DNA from 2 places in the uncultured Mailhella sp. genome. Region 1 is predicted to be linked to the other one. Evidence: riboswitches for the same ligand, from Rfam matches in the RefSeq annotation. Region 1 holds a riboswitch; the other holds the start of a gene.

Evidence for each region. A riboswitch is a leader RNA that binds a small molecule or an ion and turns the genes downstream of it on or off. The one in region 1 is predicted to bind FMN.
Region 2: linked by a shared signal. The riboswitch ahead of ribB (3,4-dihydroxy-2-butanone-4-phosphate synthase) and the one ahead of ribA (GTP cyclohydrolase II) in region 1 are both predicted to bind FMN.

The regions. Positions count from the first base shown of each region.
Region 1 covers NZ_OZ007001.1:361,587-376,371, reverse strand. The annotation lists gene ABGT79_RS01565 (AEC family transporter) at 1-905, opposite strand, end outside; gene ABGT79_RS01560 (LysR substrate-binding domain-containing protein) at 1,058-1,960, shown strand; gene ABGT79_RS01555 (adenylosuccinate synthase) at 2,894-4,168, shown strand; gene ABGT79_RS01550 (DNA polymerase III subunit delta) at 4,170-5,123, shown strand; gene grpE (nucleotide exchange factor GrpE) at 5,177-5,752, shown strand; gene ABGT79_RS01540 (flavodoxin family protein) at 6,009-6,629, shown strand; gene ABGT79_RS01535 (DMT family transporter) at 7,539-8,417, shown strand; gene ABGT79_RS01530 (class I SAM-dependent methyltransferase) at 9,897-10,658, opposite strand; gene ribA (GTP cyclohydrolase II) at 11,030-12,271, opposite strand; FMN riboswitch at 12,354-12,501, opposite strand; gene ABGT79_RS01520 (hypothetical protein) at 13,895-14,215, shown strand.
Region 2 covers NZ_OZ007001.1:2,671,879-2,686,663, reverse strand. The annotation lists gene clpB (ATP-dependent chaperone ClpB) at 1-123, opposite strand, end outside; gene ABGT79_RS11335 (chaperone modulator CbpM) at 319-627, opposite strand; gene ABGT79_RS11330 (J domain-containing protein) at 656-1,588, opposite strand; gene ABGT79_RS11325 (hypothetical protein) at 1,655-1,882, opposite strand; gene ABGT79_RS11320 (hypothetical protein) at 2,387-2,746, opposite strand; gene tyrS (tyrosine--tRNA ligase) at 2,750-3,949, opposite strand; FMN riboswitch at 4,166-4,310, shown strand; gene ribB (3,4-dihydroxy-2-butanone-4-phosphate synthase) at 4,401-5,054, shown strand; gene ABGT79_RS11305 (glycosyltransferase family 2 protein) at 5,144-6,142, opposite strand; gene ABGT79_RS11300 (LysR family transcriptional regulator) at 6,215-7,153, opposite strand; gene ABGT79_RS11295 (SLC13 family permease) at 7,295-8,755, shown strand; gene ABGT79_RS11290 (amidohydrolase family protein) at 8,784-9,614, shown strand; gene ABGT79_RS11285 (diaminopimelate dehydrogenase) at 9,946-10,935, opposite strand; gene ABGT79_RS11280 (methylated-DNA--[protein]-cysteine S-methyltransferase) at 11,387-11,995, shown strand; gene ABGT79_RS11275 (M20/M25/M40 family metallo-hydrolase) at 12,194-13,318, opposite strand; gene ABGT79_RS11270 (ABC transporter ATP-binding protein) at 13,324-14,043, opposite strand; gene ABGT79_RS11265 (ABC transporter ATP-binding protein) at 14,044-14,785, opposite strand, start outside.

The DNA.
Region 1 (14,785 bases):
GAGACGAGCGTGCTCATGATGACCGCGGCCGAAGCGTCGTTGGAGGCGACCTTGTAGGAGTCGCTCATGGCATAGGCGAGGGTTCCCACGGGCATGGCGGCGAGCAGCACGCCCATGGAGCGCCACATGGGTTCGGTGTGAAAGGCGGTGAGCGCGATGAAGGCGATCACGGGCTGGACTATCTGCTTGCCGATGAGAATGACGGCCTGTCTGCCGGGATGAAACACGCTGTTGTCGCCGTGATTGCGCAGTCTTGCGCTGATGACGATGCCGAGCGACACGAGGGCGCAGGGCATGACGGAATTTCCGAGGGCGCGGCAGGGGGATTCGATGACGGCGGGCACGGGAGTTCCGGAAGCGTAGAAGGCTGCGCCGCCGAGGGTGGCGAGCACCACGGGATTGGTGACGAGCGCAAGGGCGATGGTGCGTATGGGATGCCGTCCGCGGGCGCCGTTGTTGACGAGAATGAACAGGGTGATGAGCACCATGGGGATTTCGAGAATGTTGGTGAGGGTGCTGGCGAGCACCACCACGGGGCTTCCGGGATACAGGGCCATGAGTACGGGCAGGCCGACGAGCACCACGTTGGGGAAGCTGGCGAGCATTGACAGCACCACTTCCTCCCGGTAATTTGTGTCGAATTTAAGGAAGTGGAACACCGGAATCAGCGCGCCGAAGGTCACGAACAGACAGACGGCGAATCCGGCGAGAAACGCCTCATGGTCGAGATCTTCGGGGCGGCACTCGGCAATGGAAAGAAAGATCAGGGCCGGAAGTCCGAGGTTGACGAGGAACTGATTGAGCGTCGTCGAGCCGAAGGGGGGCACGAGTTGAAAGCGTTCAGCGAGCATGCCCAGGAAGATCAGCACAAACACGGGCAGCAGTAATAAAAACACATCCCACATGGGAATCTCCAGACGGGCGCTGGGCGCGCGTCATTTGCATTCGTAGTTGTTTTGGAGTTCGCCTTTCGGCCGGAAGGCGCGGAAAAACAACATGCAGCAAATGCTGCGGCGGCGCAAACGAGATTTCCTGTGGGCCGGGATAAGTTTTTCTTATGATAGAGAATCCACCGTTGAATGCGCTGGCGGCCTTTGAAGCAGCGGCCCGGCTGGGCAGTTTCACCCGGGCAGGGGAGGAGCTGTGCGTGACGCAGGCGGCCGTGAGTCAGCACATCCGGCATCTTGAGGATTATTTGGGAGTGCCGTTGTTTATCCGCCGTGCGCCCGGAATCCGACTCACGCCGGACGGGGAACGGTATTACGCGGCGATTGCGGGCGCGCTTGACACGTTGCGTCGGGAGAGCGCGCGCCTGCGGCGCGGGGTGGGACCGCTTTCCGTGGTGGCGGAGGCGAGTTTTGCGAATCGCTGGCTGGCGCCGCGACTGAGTCGTTTTTGCGAGCGCTGTCCGGATATTGATATTCGTATTGGACCGCATCCGGGGCATCCTGTGCTTGGGCCGGATGTGGATGTCATTGTGCGGCTGGACATGCCTGAGACGCCCGGACTTTTTATGGTGCAGCTGCCGGAGGAGCGCTTTTTCCCGGTGTTCGGCCCGGACTACTGGCGCGATCACGAACGCGACTGGCAGACCGACCGGCTTTTGCGTTCTCCGGAAGCCGGGGAACAGGAATGGAAGGCGTGGTTTCAGGCGTCGGGACTGCGCCCGGACCTGCGCTTCGGGCCGATGTTTCAGTTTTCGTACATGGCGCTTTCCGCGGCGGCGGAAGGCCGGGGCGCGGCGCTGGCGAGCTCGCTTCTCGTGGCCGAAGACCTCCGCGCCGGACGCCTCGCCGCTCTGCGCACGCCCACGGTTCCGGTCAGAAGCCGCTATACCGCAGCCTGCCTCGCCGAGGCCGCCCGCACCCCCCGAGTGAGCGCCTTCTTCGCCTGGATGCAGGACGAACTCTCCCGCGACAAGGCCGAATTCCCCGACTGCTTCCCCGATTCACGGGAGTGAAAGACAGAAAAGGCAGGAAAGGCAGGAAAGGCAGGAAGAGAGGAAAGGCAGGAAAGGCATGCGGGGGAAATAATTCCCCCCGCGCCCCCCTGATTCTGCCTCGCAGCTTCGCTGCTTCGGCAGGACAGGGTGAACGGGAAGATTACGCCCGAAGCGAAGGGCGAAGGGGGGAGTGCCTGCCGGAAAGCGTTCTCTCAACGCTCCGGGGCCCCGGGCGACGTCAGAAGCCCGGCCGACGGGCATAAGTAGCCGGAATTCACTTCCGGCGTTAAACGCAATGCCCGTCGTGCAAGTCCCGCAGGCCGTACAGCGTGTCTTGCGCAAACGGGCCTGCGTGTTCTTTGGGACACTGCAAGGTCAGAAATAATTCCCCCCGCGCCCCCCTGATTCTGCCTCGCAGCTTCGCTGCTTCGGCAGGACAGGGTGAACGGGAAGATTACGCCCGAAGCGAAGGGCGAAGGGGGAGTGCCTGCCGGAAGGCATTCTCTCAACGCTCTGGGGCCCCGGGCGACATCAGGAGCCCGGCCGACGGGCATAAGTAGCCGGAATTCACTTCCGGCGTTAAACGCAATGTCCGTCGTGCAAGCAGAGCAGCCCGTAAAGTGTGTCCGGCGCAAACGGACGACGGCGTTACTCATGCTCCCGGCAAGATGTCGTCAGGAGCCCGGCCGACGGCAGCGCGTAGCCGGAATTCACTTCCGGCGTTAAACGCAGCCGCCGTCGTGCAAGCCTCGCATTCTGTAAAGAGAGGCTTGAGCAAGCGGGCAGTTGCCGCACTCGGGAGAAGGAATTGGTACCGCCGGGCGTCCGGGTCCCCCTCGGCTTTATCGGGTTGACGAGCCAGACAAAGGGCTCTATAAAAATGTCTTTGGCGCGTTTTCAGAGGGCCGGCACGGCCTTCTATTTTTCAAGGTGCGTCCTAAGGAGAGATATATGTCGAACATGACAATCGTTGGTGCGCAGTGGGGCGACGAAGGCAAGGGTAAGATCGTCGATCTGCTCACTTCCGAAGTGGATATGGTGGTCCGTTTTCAGGGCGGCAACAACGCCGGACATACGGTCATCGTCGATGGCCAGAAGTACGTCCTGCATGTCGTGCCCTCGGGCATACTTCATCCCGGGAAGATGTGCGTCATCGGCAACGGCGTTGTGCTCGATCCTGAGAGCTTCCTTGAGGAGATAGACGCCCTCCAGAGCCTCGGACTCGACGTCAGCCCCGAAAGATTGAAAATCAGCTACAAGACGCATCTCATCATGCCGTATCATCGCGCCATCGACGGCGCGCGCGAAGGCAGTGCGAAGTCCAAGATAGGCACCACCGGCCGCGGCATCGGCCCCTGCTACGAAGACAAGAAGGCCCGTGTGGGCGTGCGCGCCGGCGATCTGACCGATCCCGAGGTGCTGCGCGACAAGATTGAGCACGCCCTCAAGGAAAAGAACGTGCTCTTCACGCAGCTCTACGGCCTGCCCGCGCTGGATCCTGAAACCGTGTTCAACGATCTCATGGCCATTGCGCCGCGCCTTGTGCCCTATCTGGCCGACGTGTCGAGCCTCATCATCGACGCCGACGCCGCCGGCAAGAGCATCATGTTTGAGGGCGCGCAGGGCGTCATGCTCGACATCGATCACGGCACCTATCCCTTTGTGACGTCGTCCAACGTGGTGTGCGACAACGCGTCCATCGGCTCGGGCGTGCATGCGGGCATGATCGATCAGCGCATCGCCATCGTGAAGGCCTACACCACCCGCGTGGGTTCCGGACCTTTCCCCACGGAACTTTTCGACGACATGGGCGAATTTCTGCGTCGTCAGGGCGGCGAATACGGGGCGACCACCGGACGTCCGCGCCGCTGCGGCTGGCTTGATCTGGTGGTGCTGCGGGAAATGGCGCGTCTTTGCGATCCCACGAGCATTGCTCTCACCAAGGTGGACGTGCTTTCCGGCCTGAAGGAAATCAAGTTCTGCGTGGCCTACGAGTACGAGGGCAAGGTGATGCAGTATCCGCCGCAGACCCCGCGCGGACTCGACAACGCGAAGCCGGTGTTTGAAGTGCTGCCCGGCTGGGATGAGGATCTTTCCGGCTGCACGGACTGGGATTCCCTGCCCCGCAACTGCCGTCGCTACATTGAGCGCATCGAGGAAGTGCTGGGCGTGAAGGTGGGCTACATTTCCGTGGGGCCCGACAGGAATCAGACCTTCCGTCACTGATATGGCGGCGGGAAAAAAAGAAGGTAAGACGGCTGCGCGCCGCGTTGCGCCCGAGGACGTGCTCCCCGGCGTGGACGAGGCGCGCGCCGCGTTTTCCGGCGCGCTGGGGCCGGAGCTGGCCAGACAGCGCGGCTTTTTGCAGGCCATGCGCGAGGAGCCGCCGCAGCTTCTGCATCTGGAAGGCGGCGACGCGTCGTCGCGGGTGGCGCTGGCTCTGTGGTGGGCGGCGCTGCTCAACTGCGAGGAGCAGGGCGACGAACCCTGTCTGCGCTGTCATTCGTGTTTGAGCATCGGGGCGCGGATGCATCCCGATCTTTTTCTGCTCGACGGCCGCGCCGGATCCATCAAGATAGACGATGTGCGTGGCCTGCGTCCGGTGATGGGCGAGAAGCCGCATTTTGCGCGTCGGCGCGTCATCGTGCTGGCGGAAGCGCAGTCGCTGGGCGTGGAAGCGGCCAACTCGCTGCTCAAGGTGCTGGAAGATCCTTCCCCCGACACGTGTTTTGTGTTCACGGCTCCGCAGCGCGAGCGGCTTTTGCCCACGCTGGTGTCGCGCGGATGGGTGATTACGCTGCCCTGGCCGGAAACCGGACGCGCGTTGCCGGAGGCCATGCGGGTGTGGGAAAAGGCGCTCGCGCAGTTTGCGACGGAGGGGCGCGGCTGGTTTGATTTGTCGCAGTCGCGCAACGGGCTAGATGCGGCCACGGCGCAGCAGGTGGCTCTTGTGGGACAGAAGGCGCTGGCGGACTGCCTTGCGGGGCGCGAATCCGGGGCGCTGGCGGCCTTGTTCCGGCCGCTGCCGGAAGAAAGTCTGCTGGAATTGTCTGATATTTTTGTGGAGTGTCAGGATGCGCTCATTGCGCAGGTGAATCCGCTTCTGGCGCTCGACGCCATGGCCACGGGCGTGTATCGGGTGGTGCGCGAAGGACGAGGTCGTTCACGTCGGAGTTCTTGACAGAGGGGCATATCGTTCCTACCTTTTCGGGTACCACTATTGGAGGTCTTTTGATGAGTCAGGAATTTGAAAACAAGGAAGCTCTGAACGAGGAGCCGGAACTCGAAGCCGGGGAACAGCCGCAGACCGAGGAAGCGCCCGTTCAGGAAAAGTCGGAAGACGAACAGCTTGAGGAGTGCCGCGCCAGACTCTGCGCCGCCTGCAATGTGGCCGCCGAGGCCAACGCCGTGAAGCTGCGCGCGCTGGCCGAAATGGACAACTTCAAGAAGCGTGTTCAGCGCGAGAAGGAAGAGCAGGCGCGCTACGCGGCCGAGAAGGTGCTGGCGGATCTGCTGCCCACGCTGGACAATCTGGATCTTGCGCTGCAGTACGGCGGACAGTCGGAAGAGAGCCGGAACATGATGGTGGGCGTGGAAATGACGCGCACCATGCTGCTCGACGCGCTGAAGAAGCACGGACTTGTGCCTGTGGGCACGGCGGGCGAGGCTTTTGATCCCAACAATCACGAAGCCGTGGGGCAGGAAGAAGCCGAAGGCGTGGATTCGGGATGCATTGTCCGCGTGATGCAGAAGGGATATCGCTTGAACGATCATTTGCTGCGTCCGGCCCGCGTGATCGTTGCCCGATAGGATTCCTTTTGAAAAACGTTGCGGAAACGGAGAGGCCTTCGGGCAGCTCCGTTTTTGTGTTGGACGAAGGGGAAGGGAGTCGTTTCCGCCGGATGGCGTTTTGCGGCGTGATTTACGGCGCGGACAGCCCGGGGCCGGATGCGCGTGAGAAAGGCGATTTTGCGCAGCATGCGCGGAATGTTTTCAATCGCGGCGCGGGTTTCGGAAGGCGGGGCGATGGAAGAGTCATTGTAGCTAATGGAACAGGAGAAATACTATGCAGGTACTTCTTGTGAACGGCAGTCCGCATGCCAAAGGTTGCACGTTTACGGCGCTTTCTGAAATTGCCGCCGAACTGGAAAAGCAGGGCATCGGCTCGCAGATTTTTCAGCTGGGCACGCAGCCCATTGCGGGCTGCATCGGATGCGGCGCGTGCCGCAAGACCGGCCGCTGCTTCCGCGACGACAAGGTGAACGAAGCGCTGGCGCTGGTTCCCGAGTTTGACGGATTCGTGTTTGGTTCGCCGGTGTACTATGCGTCGGCGTCCGGCCAGCTGGAAAGTTTTCTCGACAGACTGTTCTTCAGCGGCTCGTCGTTGTTTGCGAACAAGCCGGGCGCGGCCGTGGTGAGCTGCCGCAGAGGCGGCGCGTCTGCGGCGTTTGAGCAGATCAACAAATATTTCGGCATGAACAACATGCCGGTGGTCACGTCTATTTACTGGAACCAGGTGCATGGCAACACGCCCGACGAAGTTCGTCAGGACGCGGAAGGCCTTCAGACCATGCGTCAGCTTGCCAGAAACATGGCGTGGATGCTCCGCTGCTTTGAAGCGGGCAAGGCCGCCGGCGTGCCGCTGCCGGAGAAAGAACCTGTCATCCGCACCAACTTCATCCGGTAGGAGAAGGTGCGATTGAGGCTCCGGGCAAGCCCTGAGTCGTGACGGTCGGGCGTTCTGCAGAACTTCGGTTTTGCGGAACGCCTTTTTTGTGCGCGCGGGGGAGCTCCTGTTCCGGGGAACGAAAGCGCGGGACGAGTCGTGTTTGTTTGAGCAAAATCGCGGGGTGAATCCTGCGGAACATGGCCGGATGCGCGCCCCGGACTGCGGCGACGGTTGTTTCCCTCCCGGCGCGTCGCCCGTTCCCTGCGGCTTTGTTCGTTTTCTGCGGGTCGGTTGTGCTCATCCCGGCGTCGGTTCCTGTGGCGTCGCCTGTTCCCGGCATCGTCCGGGGGGGGGGCTTGCCCCGGCTTTCCCTGAGCTTGGGGAGGCCGCAGCATTGACGCGGAAAACCGCCCGGCTTGCCGTTCCTTTCTTCCGCGTCCGAAAGAGAAAGTTGTGCGCGATTTCGGACTTGCCACGCTGCTGCGTGCCGTGTACGCTGCTGCACGGCGGATGCGCAGAGAATTTGCGCTTCCGTCTGCCGACTTCTCGATCACGCCGCTCATCCTGCGCCGACGTTGGCAGCGCCGAGCCTCGATCTGGATCGCACTCCCGCCTGCGCCTGCATGCCATGCGGGAACACTGCGCCGGGCGGCAGCGTCTCGACGAGCTGTGCCGCTGCACGGTGCGGAATCGTTCCGCGCTGCTGCGCGTGTTCTCGCGGCTCACGGCGTCACGCCGCGCCGCAGCCTCGAAGCGCTCGCGTGGAAAAACGTCTGCCGGAACGCGGTCTCTTGCCGATGCCGTTGCTGTCGGGCTTTTGCGATCGGGTCATCTTATGAACAGTGTTACCCTGTTTACGGGCGTCGCCCCCGGACGCTGTCGGGAGCTTTTTTCCGCAAACGGGCCTTCCCGAGCCGTTTTATGAACATGTCCAGTAGAGCCGTCGGTCATGCCGCGGCGCTTTTTACCGTTGTCGTCTGGGGCGTCACGTTTGTGTGTACCAAGGTGTTGCTCAGGGATTTTCAGGCCGTGGAAATCCTGTTTCTGCGCTTTGCCATGGCCTTTTGCGCCCTGTACCTCGTCGCTCCCGGACGCCTGCCCCACATGACGCCGCGCCGTCACGCCGTCACGGCCGCCGCCGGACTCACGGGCACATGCCTCTATTACCTGCTGGAAAACATCGCGCTCGATCATACCATGGCGTCCAACGTGGCGGTCATTCTCACGGCCGCGCCGCTCTTCACCGGACTTGTGGGGCGCTTCGTGTTCCGCAGCGGCGAGCGTCTGGGACTCTTCTTCTACCTCGGATTCCTTGTCGCCATGACGGGCATTTGCCTTATCAGCTTCAACGGCGCGCAGCTTTCCCTGAATCCTGTCGGCGACCTGCTCGCCGTCTCCGCCGGACTGGTCTGGGCCTTCTACGCCTGCCTCACCAGCATCATGGGCACGTGGGGCGTCTCGTCCATCCAGATCACCCGCGCCACCTTCGGATGGGGGCTGCTGTTCATGATCCCCTGCATGCCCCTCTTCGGCTTCGACTGCAACTTCGCCAGACTCCTTCGCCCCGTCAATCTCGGCAATATGCTCTTCCTCGGCCTCGTGGCCTCCGCCCTCTGCTTCACAACCTGGAACATGGCCGTCCGCGCCCTCGGTACCGTCCGCGCCAGCCTCTATATCTACCTCGTCCCCGTCATCACCGTCGCCGTCTCCGTCGTCGTCCTCAACGAATCCCTGACCTGGCTCTCCGCCCTCGGCACCATCCTCACCCTCGCCGGCCTCTTCCTCTCCCAGTCCGAAAAAAGATAGAAAGGCAGGAAAGGCATGCGGGGGAAATAATTCCCCCCGCGCCCCCCTGATTCCGCCGAAGGCTGCGCCGTTCGGCGGGGCGGGACTGCGGGTGCCGGGCGCGTTGCCGAAGCTGACGGCGTTTGGAAAAGCGGGAACTGCGGATGCCGGAGTGCTTGGCTTGCGCGGTTCGGTCTGCGGACTCAGTGCAGGTGTGTCCTTTCGGACCCACCTGCGGTGGCCGACTCCTGTCCGGCCTTCGCCGGACAGTCGTGATAATGGATGGGATTTCTGGATTTTTTTTGGGGGAGGAGAGAAGCACTCGGCTTGATGTGATTGCGCTGAGTTCGGTTCAGCAGTCTGGGGAGGGGAGTGCCTGCCGGAAGGCTTTCTCTCAACGCTCTGGGGCCCCGGGCGACGTCAGGAGCCCGGCCGACGGGCATAAGCAGCCGGAATTCACTTCCGGCGTTAAACGCAATGCCCGTCGTGCAAGTGATGCAGTCCGTACAGTGTGTCTTGGGCAAACGGGTGTGTGAGCTATTCGGGACACTGCAAAGGACAGTCGTGATAACGGATGGGATTTCTGGATTTTTGGGGGGAGGAGAGAAGCACTCGGCTTGATGTGATTGTTCTGAGTTCGGTTCAGCAGTCTGGGGGGGGAGCGCCTGCCGGAAGGCCTTCTCTCAACGTACTGGGGCCCCGGGCGACGTCAGGAGCCCGGCCGACGGGCATAAGTAGCCGGAATTCACTTCCGGCGTTAAACGCAATGCCCGTCGTGCAAGCCTTGCATCCTGTACAGCGTGTCTTGCACAAACGGGTGTGTGAGCTATTCGGGACACTGCAAAGGACAGTCGTGATAACGGATGGGATTTCTGGATTTTTTGGGGGAGGAGAGAAGCTCTCGGCTCGATGTGATTGTTCTGAGTTCGGTTCAGCAGTCTGGGGGGGAGCGCCTGCCGGAAGGCTTTCTCTCAACGCACTGGGGCCCCGGGCGACGTCAGGAGCCCGGCCGACGGGCATAAGTAGCCGGAATTCACTTCCGGCGTTAAACGCAATGCCCGTCGTGCAAGTGATGCAGTCCGTACAGTGTGTCTTGGGCAAACGGGCAGTTGCGGGTACTCGGGAAAAGAAAAACGTCGGGCATAAGCAGCCGGAATTCACTTCCGGCGTTAAACGCAATGCCCGTCGTGCAAGCCTCGCTTTCTGTACAGCGTGTCTTGCGCAAACGGGCAGTTGCGGCCCCCGCCACGTATGCAGGTCGCGCAGACTTGCTCCGATGCGGAGCCCGGATCGGGCCTTTCGTGTGTTGACGGGCGACGGAGAAGGGGTTCCGCCGAAACGGCGGACGCTTCTCCCGTGGTTGATGTTGGAGAATTTGACCGGCATCCCTTGATCCTGCCGACCGGCGAAGCCGGGAGGCAGAATCAGGGGGTGTGCGGGGGGCTTGTCCCGACTTCGCCGGGGAATTATTTCCCCCGTATGCCTTTTCTGCCTTTCTTCTTACGGCTTGACGGCGCGGGTGGCGAGGAAGCAGGGGCAGAATCTGTCGAGGAGGCGTTCGCCGCCGAAGGAATCCTCATAGAATCCTGTGATGACGAAGCCTGCGGCGATTTGTCCCTGTATCTGATCGGTGAGGGAGTGGCCGAATTCCACGGCGTCGCCCTTGCGTTCGAGGTCGTCCTTGCTGAGGTAGTCGAGGTCGGAGTAGGGAAGGGGATATTTGACCTGCAGAATGCCTTGTTCTTCGAGTTTTTCGTCGAACATGTAGAACACGGGGTTCATGAATCCGCTCATGAGCACGCCGCCCTTTTTGAGCACGCGGAAGGCCTCGTTCCACACCGGCTGGATGTGCGGAATGAACACGTTGGACACCGGATGCACAATGATGTCGAAGGAGTCGTTGTCGAACATGGACAGGTCGGTCATGCTGGAGCGCACGGTGTGCAGATTGAGATTTTCCTTGCGGGCCACGGAGCGATCCTGTTCGAGCTGCGCTTCGGAGATGTCGAGCACGGTGACGTAGGCTCCGGCGGCGGCGAGCACGGGGCCCTGCTGACCGCCTCCCGAAGCCAGACACAGGATGCGTTTATCCTTCAATGGCGGGAACCATGCGCCGGGAACGGGTTTCTGAGCGGTGAGCATGATGCACCAGTTGCCGTTTCTGGCGTTTTGTATGACTTCGGAATCGACGGGAACGGTCCAGGGATTTTTCTGACGGACCTTTTCTTCCCAGTTTTTGCTGTTCAAGGCAATGATGTCCATAGTATCTCCTTTGAGCATGGGCCTCGACGCAGGAAATCGGCGTTTCGGCGGATGCGGAATCCGACCTGCCGCGCCGTGAGAACGGACAGGCGGAGCGCTGTGCGGCGATCGCAGAGAAACGCGACGGGCGTGTTTCGCGAGAGCGTTCCGTCACGCGTCCGCGCAGCGGCAAAGCGCACGCCGGTGCGAAAATCCGGCGCTTCGATCATGCGGCGATGCGAGCCTGCATGAGGCGCACATCGCGGAAGCGCAAGTCTCGCGTGAGAGCGCAGGCTTGAGCGTCGGCGCATGTCGCAACGTGCGGGGCGGCCGCAGGGGTGCGGCAGAAAGCGGAATCCTGCGAGGGGGAATCGGCGAGAATGTCGGGGGGATCAGTCCTCCTGTTTTTTCTTGCCGAAGTGGAGGATGTGTCCCATTTTTTCCTGTTTGGTGCGCATGTAGTGCTCGTTGATGTCGCACAGACCGATTTCAATGGGAACGCGTTCCGTAATTTCGATGCCGTAACCTTCAAGGCCCACGATCTTGCGGGGATTGTTGGTCATGAGGCGCAGGCGGCTGATGCCGAGGTCGCGGAGAATCTGAGCTCCGGCGCCGTAGTCGCGCAGATCGGGGGCGAAGCCGAGCTTGATGTTGGCTTCCACGGTGTCGTAGCCCTGTTCCTGGAGGGCGTAGGCGCGTATTTTGTTGGCGAGGCCGATGCCGCGGCCTTCCTGACGCATGTACAGCAGGGCTCCGCGGCCTTCCTTTTCTATCTGCATGAGGGCGGCGGCAAGCTGATTGCCGCAGTCGCAGCGCAGGGAACCGAAGGCGTCGCCGGTGAGGCATTCGCTGTGAACGCGCACGAGCACGGGAGAGGGATCGACGCGTTCATCGACGTCGCCCTTGACGAGGGCGATGTGGGTGTCGGAAGAGGCGTCGCTTTCGTAGGCGATGATGCGGAACGTGCCGTACTTGGTGGGCATATTGGCTTCGGCCACGCGGCGGACGGCGAGTTTGCCGTGGCGCATGTGGTAGCGGATGATGTCGCGAATGGCGGCGATGTGCAGACCGTGGGTTTCGGCGAAGGCTTCGAGATCGTCCATGCGGGCGACGGAGCCGTCATCCTTGAGGATTTCGCAGATGACGGCGGCCGGACGCAGACCGGCGAAGGCGGCGAGATCGGAACCGGCTTCGGCGATGCCCACGCGGGTGAGGACGCCGCCGCGACGGGCGCGCAGCGGGAAGACGTGACCGGGGGTGACGATGTCGTCGGGGCCGGCGTTTTCGGCGACGGCGGCGAGAATGGTGGTGGCGCGGTCGGCGGCGGAGATGCCGGTGGTGACGCCTTCCCTGGCCTCGATGGACACGGTGAACGCGGGAGTGTGCCCGGCGTTGCTGGAGGGCATGAGGGGCAGATGGAGCTTATCCGCCATGTCGGGTGAGAGGGCGAGACAGACGAGGCCGCAGGCGTGACGCGCCATGAAGTTGATGGCGTCGGGGTTGACGAGCTGGGCGGCCATGACCAGATGACCGCTGCATTCGCGATCGTCGTCGTCGACGACAACAATCATCCGCCCGTTGCGGATGTCGTCCACAGCCTGTTCGATGGAGCAAAGAGAAGAAAGCTGACGCATGACAAACTCCCTGGAGATGTCCACATCAGGGCCGCAGAAGGCGCTAGGAGAGAGGAGAGGCTTCAGAATACTGAGGCGAGGAATCCATTCTCTTTCTTCCGGACTGTTACCGTCGGCCCCGGATTTGCACCGGATCTGCGCTTTTTCCCTTGAAAACGCGCCCGCGGGCTTCCCCGCGGAATAGGGGGATCACCGCCGGTGGGGACTTTCACCCCGCCCTGAGAGTTCTTGTATGTTTTAATGTCCTGGCGGCTGGTGTCAAGGGGAGAGGGGGAAAGTTTCCGCGTTTTTGGCGGTTTGCGGGCAGGGAGGACGCTTTTGGGGGGAATGCTCGCCGCGGAGAAGGAGACTTGCAGCCGTTTTTTGCGGGGATGCGTGCGCGTGGGAGGAGACGTGCGGCGAAGGCTGAGCGAGGGCCAGGGGATCGGGCACGGAGGATAAGAGGAAGCACAGAAAGCGCAGACGTGGGAGCAGGGAAGCTCGGGAAAGCGTAAACGGGAGCGGAAGGCAGAGCGGAGACGGGGCGGAAAGCGCAGCCGGAGCGGCAGCGGGGGGGCAGCCGTGCAGACGAGGTCAGACGTGCATACTGAGGCGCATGGCGTAGCGAAGGCGCAGAGGCTGCGGGAGTATGGCAGGCGAGCGCGCGGATCAACGTCGCCCGACTTCGTCGCGGCGAAGCATGGTACGGTGAATGCGGAGGGGACGGATCCCGTCGGCGCTGGAGGAAAACTTCAAAGGGAGGCGCAGGATCACGCCTTTCTGCCTCCCTGTCGGCTCCCTTTGTCGCCGTCCGGCTTTTGGGGGCAGTCTTCCTCCTTTTCTCTGCCTCTGGCTTCCCCGGGGTGCGCTCTTTTTTCTCCCTCTCCCCCGCCGTCCTTCGGCTTGCCGCTTTTTTGTCGCTTCTCTCTCCGGTCTCATGCTCAGGACTTCCGGCAAGCGCGTCTCGCCTTGTTTTGAAAAGCCTGCGCTTTAAAAAACGCGAGGCTGCCGCGGCAACGCTCCGGCGGCTGGCCCGTACATTGTCCAGCCCGTTTTCCCCTCCGTCGAGCCTGATTTTGGAACTTCGCTGAGATATCTGTGCCGCATGGTTCTGCGGCGTCGGCCCGGTTCGCAAGTAGGCTTTTCCCTGCCGCACAGAGCAGCGCGGGCAGGCTCTGATCGGAAAAAATGCTTGCCAGAACGGAAAAAAAGAGATATGTAGTCCTACCGAGATAAAGTCCGGTAGAGTAAACTCGTCGGCGTTTTTCCCGAACGCTCCGGGGAATTCGCGGCTCAGGTCGCAGAACGGCGTTTTGCAAAACTTTGCGGAACGTCAGGTTCGCAATGGGAAATCTCTCCTTTATTGGGGAGTTTAGATAAAGGGCAGTCGAGCTGCCTCTTCTAAAAGAAGCCCGGAAGCTAGCGCCGGGCTTCTTCTCTATTGGAAAGCCGGATGCTGTCGGCCCGCGCAGGCTCGGGGCAGGGCGTTCCCGAAGATTCGCCCGAATCCCGACTCTTCCCTCAACTCGCCGCTCCTTTCCGCGCCGCTCGGCCTGCACCCCGCGCCGCTCCCCGAAAGGCCCGCGTTCCCATAAAATCATGCGCCGTTCTCCGTTCCGCGCCCGATATAGATAAGGAGGCTTTATGGTTCCCATTTTTTCCGCTACGCCGTCTGAACTGGGGGAATCTTCCGCGCTGGCCGAACTCCAGCTCCTCCCCGATCAGGAACTCATGAGCCTCTGGGAACAGACACAGTTCGCCGTCGCCGCCCTCGAAGGCGCAGGCGGCAGCGCGAAAACCGCCCATACCTACGAGTTCGCCGTCCTCATGGAAATGCTCCTCATGGAAATGCAAAGACGACTCGTCTCCCGCCCCTCCAGCGAACTCTTCGGCTCCGCTCCCTCCGATGCCCTCCCAACCCCCGCCCCCCAGACCTCCCCTAAACTCATGGTCGTCAAAGCCTGAGAAGAAAAGGCAGGAAAGGCAGGAAAGGCATGCGGGGGAAATAATTCCCCCCGCGCCCCCCTGATTCTGCTTCGCAGCTAAAGCTGCTTCAGCAGGACAGGGTGAACGGGAAGATTATGTCCGAAGCAAAGGGCGAGGGGAGAGTGAAGGCAGAAGGCGTTTTTTCAACGCTCTGGGGCCCCGGGCGACGTCAGGAGCCCGGCCGACGGCAGGCAAGCAGTCGGAATTCACTTCCGGCGTTAAGCGCAGCCGCCGTCGTGCAAGCGGTGCAGGCCGAACAGCGTATCTTGCGCAAACGGGCCTGCGTGTTCTTCGGGACACGGCAAAGTCAGAAATAATTCCCCCCGCGCCCCCCCTGGTTCTGTCTCCCGGCTTCGCCGGTTCGGCAGGACAGGGTAAACGGGAAGATTATGCCCGAAGCAAAGGGCGAGGGGGAGAGTGCATGCCGGAATGCCGTCTTTCAACGCACTGGGGCCCCGGGCGACGTCAGGAGCCCGGCCGACGGGCATAAGCAGGCGGGATTCACTCCCGCCGTTAAACGCAATGCCCGTCGTGCAAGTGATGCAGGCC
Region 2 (14,785 bases), 2.3 Mb from region 1:
CTGACGCAGCAGCGCAAGAGCGAGATGCTCGACGTCCACTTCCTGATGATTGCGCATGAGGGCAATGTTCTGAGCGTCGCCCAGCGCCTCCTGCGCCTTCATGGTAAGCTTGTTCATGTCCATAAAAACTCCTCCCTGCGGAACGCCCGTACCGGGGCTTGCGCCTGTCAGGCAAGGCGAATGTTTCATCGTCCCGCCCTTTCAGGGCGCAGGCGCTCCACACTTCAGACATCAGTTCCGGCCCGGCCGGAACCGTAGATTTGCTTGAAATATCCGCTCGGGAGCGCAGCTTCCCGAACGTGTTGCGCCAGCCGGAGCCTATCGGCGTTCCAGCTCTCTGAGGCGCGTTTCCAGATTCGCAATGCGGTCCAGAAGATCCACGATGATGGTGCCTGCCACGCAGGGCATCTCGAAATCTTCGCACAGCCGCGTCAGCTTTCTGGTGCGGTAAATATCGGAACGGCGGAAGAAGACGGCATGGGTCGCCTGACCGGCAGGTTCCAGCCAGCCAAGTTCCATGAGTTCCCGGACACGTTCCACCGGCGTGCCCGTCTGTTCCAGAAATTCGGACCAGGCAACCAGCGCAGAGGCTGCGGGAGAGCACGCGGTTACAGTTTTAATCGCCATATCCCACCTCTTATATCATTCCGGCAGCTTACTTTTGTCCGGCAAGAGCCTTCCAGTGTTTCAGCTGTTCTTCAGTCAAATCTTCCGGTTTGGGCACGCTGATGGCGACGGTCACATATTCGTCGCCCCGGCCCGTGGCCGGACCAAGGCCGCGTCCGCGGATACGCAGACGGCGTCCGCTGGAACTGCCGGCGGGAATATTCATTTCCACGTCGCCGTCCAGCGTGGGCACGCGCTTTTTTGTTCCGAACACGGCTTCCCAGGGCTGCAACGTTACGTCGCAGGCAACATCCAGCCCGTCCACGCGGAACACGGGGTGCTTCGCGTAGCGCACGGTGAGATACAGATCTCCGGCAGGATTGCCGGGATTGCCCTTGCCGCGCAGACGGAGCTTGCCTCCGTCGCGTATGCCGGCGGGAATGGTTATCTGCAGATTGGTCGACGTGCCGCCGCCGGTGAGCGTCACCTGCTTGGTGCCGCCCCTGCGGGCCTCCTCAAGCGTGATGTCGATTTCGGCTTCCACATCGGAACCGCGCCGCGAGCGGCGGCTGTAGCCGCTCTGGAACGAGCCGAAGGGATCGTCGCCCTCATGCCTGCCGAAGCCGCCGCGGCCCATCTGACCGAACAGCGCTTCGAAAAAGTCGCTGTTCACGCCGCTGAAGCCGCCCTGCGCGCCGTTGAAATTGAAGTTGAAGTTCTCAAAGCCGGGGCCGCCGGTAAACTGCTGTCCGTCTTTCCAGTTCGGGCCGAGCTGGTCGTACATGCGGCGCTTTTCATCGTCCTTGAGGACCTCATAGGCCTCGTTGATGTCCTTGAACTTCTCTTCGGCGCTCTTGTCGCCGGGATTCAGGTCGGGATGATACTTGCGGGCGAGCTTCTTGTAAGCCTTGGAGATTTCATCCTTCGATGCCGAGCGCTCTACGCCCAGCAACTTGTAGTAATCCTTGTAAGCCACACCCATATCATTGTCTCCTGTGATGCATCATTTTTCCGCATCGACATTGAGATAAGCACGAGGGCCGGGCAGTCAAGGGGAATTGTGTCTTATTTCAGCAAGAAAGCCGAAAAAAGTGGACGCCGGGGATGATAAATCATCCACTCGTCCGGCAAAAATGTGCTGTTTTTTCACAGAAAGACGCCGGGGGCGGAACGCAGCTTTTTTCGCTCCGTCGAACGGGAAGAAAGCAGATTTTTGAGCTCCGCGCGGTCGGGGAAAAACGCCCGGCAGGCCGCCCGAGCGTTCGGAAATCTTCACGGACGAAGACCGCGGCGGGAACGCCGAACAAACGAAAAGCAGCGCTTCATTCTTCTCAGGCAAAGGCGTGGGGGAACGCCATGGCCGGAATATGCCGGGCAGTACTGACGCATGCGGCTGCCAAGGTTCACGCCTCGACGCGCCCGCGAGCCGGACGCCCCATTCCCCGCACCACGGCAGAAATCAGAAAAACGGACGGACTCTCCGCTCCGGGATGATGAAAAAAGACGCCCGATTCTCAAATAAAAAAGCGGCCCGGCCGCACGAAGATTCCGCACGGACGGACCGCCTGACAGGCAAAGCCGTTTCCGACCGGTCATGACGCTCGAAAAAAGCCGGAAAAACATCGGCGTTCCTTCCCCGCCTCCGTCCCGAATCCGGGAATCGAAGACGGACGAAGGAACGCCGTCATTAATTAAGGATAAAGGCACGCCCGGCGGACAGCGCGCCGCCAAGGACGCGCGACTCGACGAAGCTCCGCCTGGGCAGCGGCGGCCAGATGCATCAGCCGCTGCTCATGACCTTTCTGACCAGCACGCGCTGATTGGGGTACAGCGGCGTGTCGGGCGTGAGCAGCGTGTCTCCGCAGGCCACGATGGCGGTTCCCTGCCGCAGTCCCAGAGTATGCAGCAGAATGCCCACGTTCTTGGCCTTCACGCGGGGCACGTCCACCTGCGTCTCTTCCGGCTGGCACGTCACATGCACCACCTTGGCGGGCCAGGGCTCGCCTTCGGCCGGACGGCGGTCGGCAAGCAGCGCGGCGCGGCCTTCGGGCGTCATGAGTTCCGGGTCGCGGTACGGGCAGCGGCCGGGGCAGCGATCGTCGGCGCAGCGGCCGAAAGGTTCCGGTTTGCGATCAATCATGGCCTACTTCACCGTCAGCACGACAAAGCCCTTCTTGCCGTACTTGAGCGTATATTCGCCGGCAGGCAGCGCGCTCAGGCCGTCGGTCAGCTTTTCACCGTTCACCTTGAGAGAGCCGGCGGCAATCTTGCGCTTGGCCTCGCCGCGGGAAGGCACCAGTCCGGTGGCGGCCAGAATGGCCACGGGCGAGCAGTCGTCTTCGGCGGAATTGACGCTCCAGGTGATGGCGTCTTCAGGAATGCCGCCCTTGCCGAACACGTTGTTGAAGCCTTCGCGGGCGGCGCGGGCCGCTTCCTCGCCGTGATAGCGGGCCACGATTTCCATGGCGAGCTCTTCCTTCACCAGCTTGGGATGCAGCGTACCGGCCTGCACGCGGGCCTTCATGTCGGCGATTTCTTCCAGCGACTTCACGGAAATGAGCTCGTACCAGTTCCACATGAGGTCGTCGGAAATGGACATGGCCTTGCCGAACTGATCGGCGGGCGCTTCCATGACGCCTATGTAGTTGCCGTAGGACTTGGACATCTTGCGTTCGCCGTCCAGGCCCACCAGCAGAGGCATGGTGAGCGCGCACTGAGCTTCTATGCCGTAGTGGCCCTGAAGGGTGCGCCCCATGAGAAGGTTGAAGATCTGATCGGTGCCGCCCATTTCCACGTCGGTGCGCAGCATGACGGAGTCGTAGGCCTGCAGCAGCGGATACATGAATTCATGAATGGCGATGGGCGTGTTTTCGCGGTAGCGCTTGGCAAAGTCGTCGCGCTCCATCATGCGGGCCACGGTGCAGTTGGACATGAGGCGCAGAAAATCGGCGGGGGTGAGCTTGTCGCCCCATTCGGAGTTGAAGGCCACGGTCGTCTTTTCAGGATCGAGAATCTTGAACACCTGTTCCTTGTAGGTTTCGGCGTTCTTCTTCACTTCCTCTTCCGTGAGCGGAGGACGCATCTTGGACTTGCCGGAAGGATCGCCGATGCGGCCGGTGAAGTCGCCGATGAGGAAGGTGACGTTGTGGCCGAGTTCCTGGAACTGACGCATCTTGTGGATGACCACGGTATGCCCGAGGTGCAGGTCGGGCGCAGTGGGGTCGAAGCCGACCTTGATGTTCAAAGGCTTGTCACGGGCCAGTTTTTTGCGAAGATCCTCTTCGCTCACAAGGTCCACAATGCCGCGACGTATGATCTTCACCTGTTCGTCAATGGTCATCACTGTATTGCTCCTGCCGATAGCGGCGCTGAATGATAAAAATCCTTGCCCGTCGGAAGGGGCCGGAACACGGGCAAGCAGGCATTCTCTCAGGCTTGGGCGGCTCTGTCAACGCCGCATCCGCCCCGCGCGCCGACTCGCCCTCCCCTTCTCTTCCCGGAACGCACAAAAAAACAAGACGGCTCTTGACAGCATGCGGAAACGCATTAAAAATAAGCCCATATTTCTCAGGGCGGGGTGAAAGTCCCCACCGGCGGTGATCCGGCCTCGGTCGGAAGCCCGCGGGCAAATCTTCATGGGAAGATGCGCAGATCCGGTGAAAATCCGGAGCCGACGGTAACAGTCCGGACGAAAGAGAATGGATCCCAGGCCTCCTTGCGGAGGCACCCCCTCTCCTCTCTCCCAGCGCCTTATGCCGCCCTGATGCCGGATATTCTCCAAAAAGGAGTTTGTCATGCGTCAGCTTTCCATCCTTGAAGCCTTCGGAACTCCCCGTGAACGCGTCGAACGCGCCATAGCCTCGCTCAAAAGCGGCAACGGCGTGCTCATCGTCGATGACGAAGACCGCGAAAACGAAGGCGATCTCATCTACGCCGCCGAAACGCTCACGCCCGCGCAGATGGCCCTGCTCATCCGCGAATGCAGCGGCATCGTCTGCCTCTGCCTCACCGACGAGAAGGCCAACGCCCTTGATCTGCCCCCCATGGTGCAGCACAACACCAACAAGAACCACACGGCCTTCACCGTGACCATCGAAGCCGCAAAGGGCGTCACCACCGGCGTTTCCGCCGCCGACCGCGTCACCACGATCAAGGCCGCCATCGCTCCCGACGCCAAGCCCGAAGATCTGAACCGCCCCGGCCACGTGTTCCCCCTGCGCGCCAAGCCCAACGGAGTGCTGGAACGCCGCGGACACACCGAAGTGACCGTGGATCTGTGCCGCATGGCCGGCCTCGCGCCTGCGGGCGTGCTGTGCGAGCTCACGCTCGAAAACGGCACCATGGCCCGCCTGCCCGAAGTGGCCGACTTCGCCCGCGCCCACAACATGCCGCTCGCCACCGTTGACGACGTGGCGCAGTACCGCATGGAAATGGAAGGCAAAAACTAAATTTCCACCGACAAAAAGCCCCCGTCCGACGCACGGACGGGGGCTTTTTTTGTCTTCATCAAAGAGACTGCATCGTTTCCGACGACCGGTCAGCCTTCCTGACGCATGCGCCCTGCCGCGCCGTCCAGCGCCGCGCGCATGACCATGAAAAAACGCCCTCTGCGGGAACGGAACGTGCGCCACGAAAACGGCAGCGCCAGAAGCATGAACGGCAGCGCAAACGGATGCGCCCGCCGCAGAAGATAAAAACGCGCGCGTATGAAATTCATGTCGTCGCGAGGCGCAAGTTCCGGATCGTCGGTCACGCTCAGAAACGGCGTCAGGCCCGCGGTGGAACAGTCCATGCGCCGCACCAGAGCTCCCGGGGCCCAGTTCAGCGCGTATCCCGCCTTTCTGGCCCGAAGTCCGTATTCCACATCCTCATAAAAGCCGCTGAAGCGCTCGTCGAAAAGTCCGATGTCCTCCGCCATGGCCCGGGTGATGAGGCACGAGGCGTCGGAAACGTAGTCCAGACGGGCCGCAATCTCCTTTCTGTCGGAAAGGCCGTGACGTTCCAGCCCCTTGTCCAGCGGAATCTGATCGCCGGTCCAGCGGCTCCAGCGGCCGCCCGCCGCACATTCCAGCACGTCCGAATCCTTGACGAGCTGCGTGGAGCCCACCATGCCGATGGGCTGACTGAGTCCGTCTTCCTCCAGATGTCGCAAGAGCGCCGCCAGCGCAAACGATTCCGGACGCGCGTCGTTGCGCAGCAGCCAGAAGGCATGACAGTCCCTGTCGTAGAGAAGAAAGCGCATGCCCGCATTCATGGCGCCGCCTATGCTCTCCGGCTCTTCCCGGCGAAGCAGCACCAGCGGCGCGGCCGACGTGTCCGCGCCGTATGCCTCCACCGGTTCGGGCAGACCGTCCCGGGCGGCCAGCGCGCTCCATTCCTCAAGAATGCGGTCGGCCACCTCGTTGTCGGAACCGTTGTCGCACACCACGATACGACGGGGCAATCCGCTCTGGGCATGCACGCAGGCAAGACATTCCAGCGTATTTTTCCAGTCATTGTACGTCAGAATGATGACGCCGACTTCCGTGTGCTCCATATTCCCACCTCTTGCGCAACGGCCGAAACACTTTTCTGCAAAATATCACTATGGCCCGAGGCCGTTGATCCGTCAAGGCTGATCATTGTAACGCCGGCGAATGAAGTCCGTCACCTGCCGCTCTTCCGGACTGAGCGCCTCGTCCTCAAGGCTTATCAGATAATGGCGCGACGGCATGAGATGCATCCCCTCAACGGGAATGGCCCGGATGAGTCCGTTGGCGACGTACCAGCTGTAGGCCGACATTCTGTGCAGAAAACATCCCGCGGCCTTGTTCTGCGCCACCATCTGCATGATGTTTTCCCGGCTGTTGACGTAGGCGTAGCGCCTGATGCCCACGACGTCGTATATCTTCTTCTGAAAAAGCTGATTGCGTTTCAGCATCTGATTGGAATACGTGGCCAGGGTCAGCGAGGCGCAGTCCTCCACCGTGAGGCTCTCCTTTCCCGCCAGCGGATGACTGCTGGAAAGGAACATGTAGTATTCATCCTCCATGAGACTCTCGCAGCGAAAGCCCATGTCCCTGTACTGCGCCACCAGCTTTTCGGCCTCGCCTTCCGAAAAGGCCGTCACCCCCACATGCGCCTTGCCCTGCTGCAAAAAGGAATACAAATCGTACACCGTGGCCTCGTGAAGCACGATGTCCACCAGCGGAAACTCCGGCTTCATCTGGGAGAAGACGTGCTCCGTCAGATAGTTGCAGGCCGAGGGAATGGCCACCACAGGAACAAGCACAGGCTCGCTGCTGCCGGCATTGAGCCTTTTCCAGGAAGCCATCTTCGCCGAAAGCTCGGCCAGCAGACTCTTGCAGTCCTCGTAAATGCGCACTCCCCACGCCGTGGGAACGCAGCCTCGGTGACTGCGCACCAGAAGCTGCACGCCGAGCTCCTCTTCCAGCGCCCGAACAGCATTGGTAAGCGCAGGCTGCGTGATGTTGAGCTTCTGCGACGCCTTGTTGAACGAGTGCGATTCTACTACCTGAACAAAATATTGAAGCTGCTCGAGACGCATGAGACTCCGACGAAACGTACTATAAAAAAATTTATAACCAGCTTATAAAAAAAAGAAATTATACACAAGAGTCCGCATTCTGTATGACGGTATGGTGAAAGGAGCCGCAGGCTCCCTCAGACAACTTTCAGGAGAAACGCCATGACACAGCCTTCCGCCGTTGACAGCAGGCATATCCTGCATATCGTCATTTTCTTTCTTCTCAACTTCGGCATCGGATTTCTGCCGCCCGTCGGCATTACCCCCATGGGCATGAACATTCTCGGCGTCTTCTTCGGCATGCTCTACGGGTGGACCTTCATAGGCTTCGCCTGGCCCAGCATGATCTGTCTCGTGGCGCTCGGCTTCACCGGGTACGCCGAGCCCGGCAAGATCATCGGCAGCGCCTTCAGCAGCCCCGCCGTGCTGTTCACCATGTTCGTGCTGGCCTTCACCACCTACTGCGACAAGAGCGGCATCAACAACGTCATGGCCAAGTGGTGCCTGAGCCGCCGCGTGTTCGCCGGGCATCCGTGGATCTTCACGGCCAGCGTGCTCACGGGCACGCTCATCATCGGCTTTCTCGTGGACGGCGTTCCCGCAGCCTTCCTCATTGCCGGCATTCTCTATTCCATGTTCCACGACATCGACATGAAGCAGGGCGACGACTATCCCGCCTATCTGCTCGCAGGCGTGTACATGGCCGGCGTGCTCTCCTTTGCCTGCAAGCCCTGGGCCGGACAGAACCTCATGGGCATCAGCGCCCTTTCCGACGTGTCCGGCGGAACGGCCGTCATCAACAACATCACCCTCATCGCCATCGCCATGCCGGTGTGCATCGCCACGCTGCTGCTCTACACGCTCATCGTGCGCTTCATTTTCCGCCCGGACATCGCCCGCCTTTCCCATCTCACGCCGGAATACCTCGACCGCATCAGCTCGCAGATACGCATAGACAACAAGCAGCGCGTCGCCGCCACCGCCCTTGTCGTGTTCCTCCTCGTCATGTTTCTGCCCAACATCCTGCCCGCCGGTTCCGCCACGGCGAATTTCTTCGGCAAGTTCAACATGGTGGTGGCCATGGTGGTCATTCTCGGCGTGCTCTCCTTCCTGCGCGTGGACGGCGAACCCGTGTTCGACTTTCACGACTGCGCTTCCGGCATCAACTGGAACGTCATCTGGATGCTGGCCGCCTCCATTCCCGTTTCCTCGGCCCTGAGCAGCGACGGCGCAGGTCTGAGCAGAGTGCTCACCGACATTCTCAGCAGCTTCGTGGGCGACGGCAACATCCTCATATTCCTCGCCGGCTTCATGATCTTCATCAACATCATGACGCAGTTCACGCACAACGTCACCATCGTGCTCATCGCGGTTCCCCTCATCTGGAACCTCGGCCAGAGCACGGGCATCAATCCCTCAGGCTTCACCGTACTCATGCTTCTGGCGGCTGGCGCAGCCTACGCCACCCCGGCCGCTTCCACGGTGGGCGCCCTTTCCTTCGCCAACGGCGCATGGGTGGGCATGCGCAGAGCCTTCAAGGCCGGCATCTTCGGCTGCGTGGCGGCCATCATCTGCATGCTCTGCCTCGGCCTGCCGCTGGTCATGGTCACCGTCGGACTCTAACAACATCCTTTCATACAAGGAGCACATCATGGTTATAGATTTTCGCGTCCGCGCGCCTTTTGTCGCCTACAAGGACAGCTTCTTCACCCAGGAATGCCTCGATCACCTGAACAGCGAAAGCATGCTTCGCGTGGACGCTCCGGTTTCCCCGTCCGCCCGGCAGTATTCCATGCCTCTGCTGCTGCAGGAAGCCGACGAAGCCGGCATCGACAAGCTGGTCGTGCCGGTGCGCAAGTCCACGAACGGACGCAACGAGGATCTTGAAGAGCTTATTGCGCAGTATCCCGACAGACTTGTCGGTCTCGCGGGCCTCGACCCCCACGATATCAACGCCGCCATTGCGGAAACCGAACGCTTCGTCGTCAACGGCCGCTGCACCGGCGTCGTCATGGAGCCCGGTCAGGACAAAACGCCCTGGCTCGTCAATTCCGCCTGGGTCTTCCCCCTGTACGACTACTGCCAGGAACACGGCATTCCGCTGGTGTTCACCTTCGGCGGCATCATGACTCGCTCGCTGCGCTACTACAACCCCGAACTCATCGACGACGTCGCCGCGGCCTTCCCCCGCCTGAACATCGCCCTCATGCACGGCGGATGGCCGTATGTGTCCGAAGTCTGCCAGATCGCCCTGAACCGCCGCAACGTGTATCTCGCTCCCGACTTCTACATGCTCCGCTCCCCCGGCATGGCCGACTACGCCATGGCCGCCAACTATCTGCTGCGCGAGCGCGTCATCTTCTCCTCGGCCTACCCCATCATGCCTCTCAAGGGCGCCAGGGAAGGGTATCTGGCGCAGCTGCGCGACGAAGTGAAGCCGCTCGTCATGGGCGAAAACGCGGCGCGCTTCCTGGGCCTGTAACACCTCGTTCGCCGAAGGGCGCGGATTTTTCCCCTGAAACCTTCGCCCTCCGGCGGCATGCGTCGCGCCTTTCTGCGGCCATGCGCCCGGTTCTCCGCGCCTTCCGGGGCACACGTCCTACCTGCCTCTCCGGAACAGGCGTCGCTGCCGCATGCGCCCGCGCACTGAAAAACGCCGGGCGTGTCTCTCCTCGGCTTCGACAGGCCGGGCGCTCTTCGCACAGTCATGACGCACAAAACCGTCGGTCCAAACGGCCGACGGTTTTCCTTTTAAAGAAAAACGCCCGATGTCGCAGAGATCATCGGGCGTCGAGCTTCAAAAAGCTTTGAAACTACAGCAGGTGCGCGCGCAGATCAGCGCCGTCGCGGGGAGAAAGCAGCGCGGGCGCGATGTCGAACACGGTTCTCGCACCGGTTTCACCCTTCTGGGAAAGGCGATACGCGGCGCGGGCGTAGGCGGCCAGCACGCTGGACGTGAATTCGGGGTTGGAGCCGAGCTTCAGGGAATATTCGATGACGTGCTTGGTTTCGCCGTGCTGACCGGTGCAGCCGGTGCGGATCACGAAACCGCCGTGCGGAATGCCCTTGTGATCGCGGTCGAGCTCTTCCTGGCTGATGAAGGTCACCGTGGTGTCGTACTCGTCGAAGTAGTTGGGCATGGTCTTGATTTCATGCTCAATGGCGGCCTTGTCCGCGCCTTCGGCGGCCACGACGTAGCATTCGCGGGTGTGCTTCTGACGGGTGGTCAGCTCGGGATTGCTGCCGCTGCGCACGGCTTCCATGGCGGCGGGCACCGGCACGGTGTACTGACGGGCGTCGAGCACGCCCTTGATGCGGCGGATGGCGTCGGAATGGCCCTGGCTCACGCCGCGGCCCCAGAAGGTGTAGTCATGCCCGTCGGGCAGAATGCAGTTGGCGTACAGGCGGTTCAGGGAGAACATGCCGGGGTCCCAGCCCACGGAGATGATGCCTATGGTGCCGGCCTTGCGGGCGGCTTCGTCCACGGCGTCGAAATGGGCGGGAATGTGAGCGTGCGTGTCGAAGCTGTCCACCACGTTGAACATGGCCGCAAGCTCGGGAGTCTGCTTGGGCAGATCGGTCGCGCTGCCGCCGCAGAGAATCATGACGTCTATGCGTCCCTTCCAATCCGCCACGTCGGCGAGACGGCAGACCGGAACGCCTTCGGTAAGAATCTTGACGGTGGAAGGATCGCGGCGGGAGAACACCGCCACCAGTTCCTGATCGGGATTGGCGGCAACGGCCAGTTCAACGCCGCGGCCGAGATTGCCGTAGCCCACGATGCCGATTCTGATTTTGGACATAAAAAAAGACTCCATGATGAAGATGGTGTTGATTTTTTTGAACGATAAAAAATTGTCCCGGAAAGTCAAGAAAAAATAACATTTTTGGAAAAGTTCGTGCCAATATGATATTTTTTTGTGTCTTTCGTTACATATTTGTAAATAATCATCGAGAGTCCGGCATCGGGCAGGCGTCCGGGCTATTCTTGATGGGGCAAGAAAAGTGTTACTTTTCCGTATATTATAAGTAAAATCAGGCCACCGGGCGCTCTTTTTTCGGCAAAAAGCCGGAACAACGTCGCATCATGAAGGCGGCAGTCCACAAACGTTCCGTACAGAGAAAGACGGAGGACAATGGAACAATTCCGCGCCGCATGGGCTTGTTCCGCGCCGGGTGTCATGGCCTCTGCTGGAAGTTCCTTTCGGTCTGTGGCACAATTTGGTCATGCAACCACCTCTCAAGGAGCGTGCCATGTTCTACTCGGTGCGATATTTCTCCCCCGTCGGTCCGCTCACCGTCGTCAGCGACGAGGATCACGTCGTCGGTCTCTGGATCGACGGTCAGAAATACTTTCAAAGCACGCTGACCGTCCCGCCGGTGTCCGCCACGGACCGCCCCGTGCTCATGCAGGCCGTATCGTGGCTCGACCGATATTTTTCCGGGCAAAAGCCCTCCCCCGACGAACTGCCCCTCGCCCCGGCGGGAAGCGAATTCCGCCGCTTCATCTGGCAGGCGCTGTGCCGCATTCCCTGGGGGAGCGTGGTCACCTACGGAGAGCTCGCCGAACAGGCCGCCCGAGCCTTTCACAGGAAAACCATGTCCGCCCAGGCCGTGGGCGGCGCAGTGGGGCACAATCCCATTTCCATCATCATTCCCTGCCATCGCGTCGTGGGCAGTAACGGAAGCCTCACCGGATACGCCGGAGGCATCGACAAAAAAATCCGCCTGCTGAGGCTCGAAGGCGTGAACACGGATCTTTTCCATTCCCCTGCGCAGGCCGTTTCCCGCCGCCCCAGAACATCCCCAGCCCAGGCGGAACGCCGAGGCGCGGCAATCCGCATTTCCGGCCGCAACGCCTGAGTTCGGAAGCTCGTCGCTCCCCCGCGAAAAAATATAAATTTCCGGCAGCGCTCCCCGGCGCTTCTGCCTGCGCTTTACCCGCGTTTTCCCCGCAGCTTTCCGTCCACAGGAACAAACAACGCGCATAAGAAAAGGCCGCCCGATGTTTTGCATCGGCACGGCCTTTTCTCCTTTCAGCGAGTGAAAGAACAGGCAACGTCAGAGTTCATACCAGTCACGAATCAATTCCCGGCAGATGTTCTCCATGAACTCTATCTGAGAAACCGGACAGGTCTCGTCCACCTGATGGGCCATGGAACTTTCACCGGGACCGAAAATAACCACCGGAACCTGCGGCAGTCTGGTCCGAAGCGCGGCGGCGTCGGTAAAGAACTGCACCGTGGCCACCTCGGCCGGCTTGCCGGAAAGCTTTTCGTACAGGGCGTACACGCGCTTCATCCACGGATCTTCCGGATCCGTCCACACCGGCGGAATGTCCAGCGTCGTTTCCATGGCGATGTCCTTTCCGCAGATATCCCGAATCTCTTCCCGCATCTTTTCATGATTCATGCCGGGCACCGACCGGATATCCATGGTCAGCACGGCCGAGTCGGGCACGGAATTGCTGTTCAAGCCGGAATGCAGCGTGGAAAGCACCGACGTGCCCCTGCCCATGAACGGATGCCTTCCCTCGGCAACAAAATCCAGAAGACGATTGGCGGCCGGAAGCATTTTCGCAAGCGCGCTGTCGCCTTTCTCGGGCATGGACGCATGCGACGTGCGGCCCGACGAGGACAGGCTAAGCCACAAGGCTCCCTTGTGTCCGGCAAGAGGACGCGCTCCTGTGGGCTCTCCCACGACGACGGCCGCAATGTTCCGAAACTCCTGCTCCGGCATGTGGAACGAGCCCCGGCAGCCCCGCTCCTCTCCTCCGTAGAGATGCAGAACGAGATCCCGATCATGAATGCGGGGAGCCATGGCAAGAGCCGCGGCCAGCATGACGGCGGCGCCGCTCTTCATATCGCAGGAACCGCGACCGTACAGGCAGCCGTCGATGATCTCCCCGGAAAAGGGATCATGCTTCCACGGCTTTGTTCCGAGAGGCACCGTGTCCACATGACCGGCCAGGCACAGCGCCCCGCCCTCGCAGTCTGGATGAAGATGCGCGGAAAGACTGCATTTTCCGAGATCGGAGTCGTCGTACTTATCAAGAAAAACCGTGAATCCCGCCTGCTCCAGCCATGCCGCAATCTGTTCAAGCAGCGCATATTCGTTGCTGCCGCTCGTTATGGTGTCGCAGCCAACCATCCACCGGGCCAGGCCCGTTCCGCTGAAATCATTCATGCCGCTCATCCGAAATACGCCTTCTTCACTTCTTCACTCTTTTTCAGCTCTTCGGCCGTTCCTTCGGCCACCACGCGCCCCTGCGCCAGCACGTAGCCGTAATGGGCTATGGCCAGGGTCTGCCGCACGTTCTGCTCGACCAGAAACACGGCAATGCCGTCTTCGCATATCTTCCGTATGACGCGGAAGTTGTCATTGACCAGCGCGGGGGACAGCCCCAGGGAAGGTTCGTCGATGACAAGGAGCTTGGGTTCGTTCATGAGTCCGCGGCCGATGGACACCATGGCCTGTTCGCCGCCGGACATGGTGCCCGCAAACTGCTCGCGCCGCTCAAGAAGACGCGGAAAAATGCGGTACACCCGTTCCAGGCGCTGACGGATCTTTTCCTTGTCCTTTTCCATGTAGGCGCCCATGAGAAGGTTTTCTTCCACGGTCATCTTGGAAAAGATGCGTCTGCCTTCGGGAATGCAGCTGATGCCGCGCGCCGCAATCTTGTGCGGCGGCAGGCCGGAAATCTCCATGCCGTTGAACAGCACGCTGCCCTTTCTGGGCGGCGTGAGGCCGAGTATGGCCCGCAGAAGCGTGGTCTTGCCCGCGCCGTTGGCTCCCAGAAGTCCGGTAATGCGGCCCGCGCATATTTCCATGTTCACGCCGCAGATGACGTCGGCCTTGCCGTAGGCCACAAACAGATTTTCTATTCTGAGAGGGGAAAACGCAACATCCATCTATACCACCTCCGTTCCCAGATAGGCCTGCTGCACCACAGGGTTGGACGTTACCTCATCATAGCTTCCCTCGCAGAGCTTGCTGCCGAAGTTCAACACTATGCAGCGGGTGGAAATTCTTTTGATGACGCTCATTTCGTGCTCAATGAGGATGATGGACGGCCTGTTGCCTTCAAATTCCATGGCCACAAGCTCGTCCATGAGCTGCCTTGTTTCGTCCTGCGTCATGCCTGCCGAAGGTTCGTCCAGAAGCAGCAGTCTGGGACGTCCGGTCAGCGCGCGGCAGATTTCCACGCGGCGACGGTCGATCATGCTCAGTTCTCCCACGGGCTTTCTGATCTTGTCGGCAAGCGTGGGATTCAGAGCCTTCAGCATGAGACGCATGTGCTCCTCGTCGTCGCGGCATTCCTGAAAGAACGCCCTTCTGCGTATGACGTTGTGCCAGAAGCTCATATTGAGATTCTTGCAGTTGCCCATCATGACGTTGTCGAACACCGTCAGCTCAAGGCACAGCCGCGAACGCTGGAACGTGCGGGCTATGCCGGCCCGGCAGATTTCCTGCGGGGTTTTGGAGGTGATGTCCTTGCCGTCAAAGACGATGTGTCCTTCGCTGGGCGTGTAGATGCCCGTAAGCACATTGAAAAACGTGGTCTTGCCGGAACCGTTCGGGCCTACAAGCCCTATCACGTCTCCTTCCTCCACCTGCACGTCGAGCTTGTTGAGCGCAGCAAGACCGCCGAAA